One region of the Paenibacillus sp. SRL342 genome, then DNA from elsewhere that is predicted to be linked to it. Evidence: a T-box and tRNA genes for the amino acid it is inferred to sense, from the RefSeq annotation. Region 1 holds a T-box; the other holds one or more tRNA genes.
What was found. The T-box of region 1 lies ahead of AC4E8D_RS24725 (valine--tRNA ligase). A T-box ahead of a tRNA ligase gene usually reads a tRNA of that ligase, here a tRNA-Val.

Region 1 (3,422 bases):
ACCGTTCCGATGAAGCAGCACAGACAGGTAGCGACCCCAACATATTTGCACAGGAGTACCTGCTCCAGCGGAGTGAGGAAGAGAGACTTGCAAATGCAGCAGAACTTGCATATGGTGCTCCTGAATTCGCTGACCTGTCCACAAGGGAAGAGAAATTAGGGAATAGCGAAGAATCGCAGCAGGAATATGCGAATTCGTCATTGGCCGAGCCACTTCAATCCGAGGAGCAAAGTGCGGAGTACGCTAACGAAAACAGACAACCTGATGCAAACGAAGATCCCGCATCTCTGACGGCGAATGCAGATGAATTGGCATCTAATGAGCAATATAGCGAACCTTCTCCGATCTCGTCATTTATGGCTGAGACTGCTGATCGGTTAGCTTCTTACCCTGAGTCGGAACCATTGCTGCCCCTGGAAGACGAGTCTTCGGGTTGGTCCGAGCCTTCCGTGGATGTATTGCCTGCGAACTCGAGAAGTGCAGATCAAGCAGTCTCAGAGCCTACTGCTCAATCATCTAATGAGTTGGCAGCACGGGATGTACCGGACGCACCAGAGGTATGGCACTTCGAATCAGCGAGATCTGTACCTCAGCAGGAGAATCAGGCGGTTGCCGATGTCCCGGGCGAATCACAGGCGGAGAACTGGCAAGGTGTATTTGCTCCGTCCGAACCAGGCAACGCGGAGGAAGACCGGCCGTCTTTTGAAGCGACTGGGGTAGACGAGTTCGTACAGAACGAAGCATTTGTTCCTGAACCTGTGGCTGAGACGGAAGACAAGCCGGAGCTGAAGGTTGCTTTTGGCAGCAAAAAAGAATCCGCACCACGGCAAGAAGAGGGCGTAGGTATCTCTTCCTTGTTATCCTCGGGCAGAGCGGCACGCGATGCTGAAGTGGAGCGAGGTGATGAAGTTCCTGCGGGGGTGGTACAGGAAGAAACATATCCAGCTGATGATGTGGAATGGAAGAACCTGTTCCTGGGAACAATCGTGGACCAGACCCCATTCCGCAAGGTGAAACTGTGCATTGTTCAGCGAGAAGATACACTGGATGCCATTGCAGATCGTTATCAATTGAGCACGAGGGAACTTCAGTTGTATAACCGATTATCTGAGCAGGTTGTGGAAGAAGGTCAGATATTGTACATCCCTTAATCCGCAGTTAAAGCCTTCGTTACGACCCGTGATCCCCTTGAGGATTGCGGGTTTTTGCATGATTCGTCCTAAACCTGCATTCCAGCGCTCTTTATCCGCTGTTGTCAGGTTGACTATCGCGCACGAGCAAGGTATGATGTGTGTAGGTTTTTTGAAGAACAACGTGGAACGGGAGTAGTAGACAGTATGACCTTTCAGAGAGTGGAATTGCAACGCTGTGAGATTCCGCAGGAACCAACTGATCGAAGTCGCCCGGGAGTTGCCTGTTTGAATACAAGGGATGAATGAGATCTATCGTCATTTATTTCTGAGGTAGGATGGGCCGGTAGCAGCCGTTATCTGCTTGAAGTGTCACGTCATGTACAGAGGGTGAAGTCTATCTTGCTGTCGGCGTGAAACAAAGGTGGTACCGCGAAAGCTAACCTTTCGTCCTTTGATGGATGAAAGGTTTTTTTTGTTTTTTTTGGCGAAGATGATGAAGTAACGGAGGAATGACACATGTCTGAGGAAAAAAAATCAGCTGCAACAGAAATGCCGACCACTTACGATCCTAAGGCGGCAGAGGATAAATGGTACGCCACCTGGATGGAGCGTGGATATTTCAAAGCCGGTCAACGTAAAGATGCCGAGCCGTATACAATTGTAATTCCGCCCCCAAATGTGACAGGGATGCTGCACATTGGGCATGCGCTCGATTTTACACTGCAGGATATTCTGATCCGCACCAAACGGATGCAAGGTTATGATGCACTGTGGCTTCCGGGTTCCGACCATGCAGGTATTGCAACCCAAACCAAAGTGGAGCAGAAGCTGCGTGAAGAAGGTCTGACTCGTTATGATCTGGGACGTGAGAAGTTTCTGGAGAAAGTATGGGACTGGAAAGATCAATATGCCACTACCATTCGTCAGCAATGGGGCAAAATGGGATTGTCGCTTGACTACTCACGTGAACGTTTTACGCTGGATGAAGGTCTGTCCCAAGCGGTTCGCAAAGTATTTGTTCAACTGTATGAAAAAGGCCTTATTTACCGAGGGAAACGCATCATTAACTGGGACCCGGTGAACCGGACAGCTCTGTCCGACATTGAGGTTGAATATAAAGAGGTTCAGGGTCACTTGTACCATCTGCGTTACCCACTCAAAGACGGAAGTGGCTACGTTACCGTGGCAACAACGCGTCCTGAAACGATGCTGGGTGATACAGCGGTTGCTGTACATCCGAAGGATGAGCGTTATGCAGATATGATTGGTAAAGTACTTGTACTGCCAATCATTGGACGCGAAATTCCAATTATCGCTGATGATTATGTGGATAAAGAGTTCGGAAGTGGTGCAGTTAAAATCACGCCTGCGCATGATCCGAATGACTTTGAAGTAGGTCTTCGTCATGATCTGCCTCAAATTACTGTAATGGATGAGAGCGGCACAATGAATGCTGAGGCTGGCAAGTATCAGGGACTGGATCGCAGTGACTGCCGCAAGCAGATTGTTGCTGACTTGAAAGAGCAGGGCGTATTGATCAATATTGAGGATCACACGCATCAGGTTGGACACAGTGAACGTACCGGAGCTGTTGTTGAGCCGTATCTCTCTACACAGTGGTTTGTTGAGATGAAGCCACTTGCAGAGAGAGCGATCAAGAAACAACAGAGCGGCGAAGGGGTTAATTTTGTTCCAGACCGTTTTGAGAAAACCTATCTGAACTGGATCGAGAACGTTCGTGACTGGTGTATTTCCCGTCAACTGTGGTGGGGACATCGTATTCCTGCCTGGTATGATGAGGAAACGGGTGAAATCATCGTATCTGCTGAAGATCCAACAACGCTGCCAGAGTATGCTGGACGCAAGCTCAGACAGGATGAAGACGTTCTGGATACATGGTTTAGCTCCGGATTATGGCCTTTCTCCACACTAGGCTGGCCGGAAGATACGGAAGATCTGCAACGTTATTATCCAACAAGTGTACTTGTGACAGGGTATGACATCATATATTTCTGGGTTGCACGTATGATTTTCACTGCATTGGAATTCACTGATGAGATTCCGTTCAAGGATGTACTGATGCATGGTCTTGTTCGTGACGCAGATGGACGCAAAATGTCCAAATCATTGGGCAACGGTGTAGACCCGCTCGATGTGATTGAGAAATACGGCGCAGATGCAATGCGCTACATGATCTCAACCAGCAGCACGCCAGGTCAGGATCTGCGTTTCCGTTGGGAACGGGTGGAGCAGGCTCGTAATTTCGCCAACAAGATCTGGAATGCTTCG
Region 2 (3,422 bases), 780 kb from region 1:
TGCATTGTTTTAATTTTTTCCTCTTCTTCATTAGAAACTTTCTTTTTTATTGATTCAATTTCTGATTGGAAATCTATTGTTCTGAGTTGACTTAAGTATACATCCACTCTTTCTAAGACTTGTCTCTCTACCTTCTTTGAAGAAAATGTTGCCTGTCCGTTACAATCCGTCTTTCCTTGCAATTTTCCACTACAACGATAACTTTTATTCTGATTGTATCTAACTATTTCTCCATTAGCTGCTTTGTATTTATTTACAAATGTAGTCGTAGTCAATCTAGAATTACAACAACCGCATCTGGCTATTCCAGTTAAAAGTAAACTTCCTTTAGTGCTCATGGGAATGGAATTTTCATTTCTTTTTGGATTCTTAGGGTTCTTTTTATCCCTTATATCCTGTACACTATTCCAATCCTCTTCTGAAACTATCATTAATTCAGGGATTGGTTTTGAAAATATATCGTCTCCTTTTTCTTTTCTGTATCTCATCACTCCTTTGTAAATTGGATTCTTAAGTATAACGTTTACAGTAGGAGCACCCCATTGTTTTGCTTTTCTTGTCGGAACATTTTTTTCGTTTAGAAGTTTAGCTATTCTTAATTGTCCGTAACCTTCTTCAAGCACTAGTCGGAATATTTCTTGTACGATCTTTGACTCTTCTTCGTGCTTGCACAGTTTTTGCAGTGCTTTTCCTTTTTTATTTACATTACCGGAATCAACACTTTTATACCCGTAGGGAATACCTCCTCCTCTGAAAATACCATCTTCGACCATCTGTATATGTTTTTCGTTGACACGGTCAGAGGTCTTCCTACTTTCATCGCTTGACTGCCAGAATCTTAAATAGTTGACCATCCGATCGGTGTATGCTTCAATTTTTTGCTGACCTTCTATTACAGACCACATTTCAACACCTTTGTTTACAAACCACTCAAGTACAAAGGGAGTCTCATCGTCTTTTCTTCCAAGCCTATCAAACATAAATACCAATAAGACATCGAATAAACCATTCTCTGCATCCTCTTTGGCCTTTTGGATAACATCACGCTTCGAGGCAGGTACTTTGAAACCTGATACCCCTTTTTCTGTATATTCCTTGACTAGCTTCCATCCCTCTTGTTTCTCTACCATCTTCCTGCATGCTCGTTGTTGCATTGGAATATCGTTCCCGTCCATCTGTCCTTTTGTGGACACTCGATATAGTGCTGCAACACGCTTTATTTGTCCCATTCGATCAACCACCATATCTTTTTTCTGTATTATTTTTATCGATAGTTGTAACTACTTTCACTGCTATTTTTATCCAAATTTTACCATTAAGTATATATATTATCAACAAAAACCACCTACACTTATTATTGGAGGTAGCCATATTATTATATAAAAAAACAACTCCTCTTGAGATATAATTCTCAAAAGAAGTTGCCTTTAATTTTTTCATATAGGACGAGTGGGGATCGAACCCACGACCCTTACCCTGTCAAGATAATGCTCTCCCGCTGAGCTATCGCCCTGTAATAATTAAGATGTATCAATAGCGGTCGTACTACTAAATTTAACTGAGCTAACAGATCATGATATATAATTGTTTCCCAATCAAGTAACAGTATCATATCAAGTAACCGTGTTCATTGTCAATGATTTATTTGGTTATAATTCACCCAAAATGGTGCACAATAAAGGAAAGATTACCATTTCTACAACGAGGTGAATTCCCTATGAGAAACATAACAAAACGGTCAAGATCCAATAAACATACATTTACCAAATGCTTCTTCCCCTGCGTTGGGCTTGTGATTCTCATTACAACCGTTACTGGTTGCGGCTTGGAGAGGGATGAACATACGGTACAATTCCAACAATTACAACAGCCCAATGAAAATGGTGAGTCTCTGCCCGTCTGGCTGGACGTGTACTCCAAATCTGTAATTCAAGATGTGTATTCTCCGCGAGGAAGCAGTGAAGTCTTGCCCTGAAGGTTAACAGGTGAATTACTCATCTTCATCCCACTTGCGTGAATATGCTTTCTTCGTAACGTAATACAACAGAGTAATCATTCCCGCCGACATTAGCAATGTAATTACCATGATGCCTGTCATGCCCATCACTACCCCCTCCTCTCCCAATATGTTCCAGACTTCACTATACAGGAAAAACATTTTTTTGTATAATTCAGTCTGATATGTCGCGCAAGAGCAGAAAGAAGGAATGGAATTGGCAGCTGAGATTAGTTATGTATCAACAGAAGAACAACTGGAGCAAGCCCTGGGAATTCGCCATCACGTTTTTGTGATCGAGCAACAGGTGCCTGCCGAGATTGAGATTGATCAATATGATGTCATCAGTCCAGATGTGCATCATGTATTGTTAAGTACAGATGGGCAAGCTGTAGCCACAGGACGTCTGATCTATTACAGCAAGGATACGGCCAAAATGCAGCGGATCGCGGTGCTTGAATCTCATCGTTCATTTGGTTATGGACGTGTGCTTCTGCTCGCGATGGAGGAGCTGGCACGTGAACTCGGCTTATCCTATTCTGTACTGGATGCGCAGTGTCAGGCACAGAAATTCTATGAAAAACTGGGTTATGAAGTGATTTCGGAAGAACCTTTTTATGATGCAGATATTCTGCATGTTCGTATGAGAAAGAGCCTGTAAAACCTCCGCGTTGGCAGGTCTTTATTAGCATATGGTGCATACTTCCGATGAATTGGGATAGGCTAATCAGGTAAGCAGATTCCTATCTCGTCATATAAGGAGAGTGTGACATCATGGATCAGACAACACGCGAGAGTTTCACAGCCGTGCAAAAAAATGGTGACGGTGACCTGACAGCCTTTCAGACTTCAGCAGGACGTGTACTGGATTATCAGCAGGCCCTTACAGAAGTACAGGCTGGCGCTATTGCCGGTGTGAATGTATTTAAAGGCAAGGATGGCGAAATGTACATTCGCGGCGATGCCGACGGTGACCCAACCAACAACCTGGACCAACTTCCCCATTTCTAAAATAGATGCACATGTCTTACATGTGACACAATAAGCACCGATCCGGTTACCCGGGTTGGTGTTTTCTTATGTTCCTAGAAAGTGCCTTAAAACCTACTGAAAGCCGAACTCAGACCCACGACGAATCTAAGGCGTCTTATTCAAGGATTTGAAGCCACCTTAGAGATCTAAGGAATCTGAGACACGCTATATCAGAATTTTTGGCCTTTTATAGCGTTTTTGTCAGGGGATTGCGGGAAGTAACTTGTCTGATGTTCCATACAATTTTAAAAAAGGAGGAGCGGAAGGCCAAATAAGACGTCCTGTGTTCCTTAGAAATCATCTGCTCATTCGTCAGGATCAGCCAACTTGGACTTCCAGGCTGTTTAGATGCTGACATCCATTATCGTCGTATAGCTTGCTTAGTTTGAAAGCA

Region 2: it encodes a tRNA-Val, which carries the amino acid that the T-box ahead of AC4E8D_RS24725 (valine--tRNA ligase) is inferred to sense. The anticodon was not compared.

The regions. Positions count from the first base shown of each region.
Region 1 covers NZ_OZ481790.1:5,602,747-5,606,168, reverse strand. Annotated here, with positions in the region: gene AC4E8D_RS24730 (LysM peptidoglycan-binding domain-containing protein) at 1-1,151, shown strand, start outside; T-box leader at 1,307-1,588, shown strand; gene AC4E8D_RS24725 (valine--tRNA ligase) at 1,650-3,422, shown strand, end outside.
Region 2 covers NZ_OZ481790.1:4,827,060-4,830,481, forward strand. Annotated here, with positions in the region: gene AC4E8D_RS21220 (recombinase family protein) at 1-1,229, opposite strand, end outside; gene AC4E8D_RS21225 (hypothetical protein) at 1,234-1,440, opposite strand; tRNA gene AC4E8D_RS21230 (tRNA-Val) at 1,442-1,513, opposite strand; gene AC4E8D_RS21235 (hypothetical protein) at 1,718-1,975, shown strand; gene AC4E8D_RS21240 (GNAT family N-acetyltransferase) at 2,214-2,657, shown strand; gene AC4E8D_RS21245 (DUF3892 domain-containing protein) at 2,771-3,007, shown strand.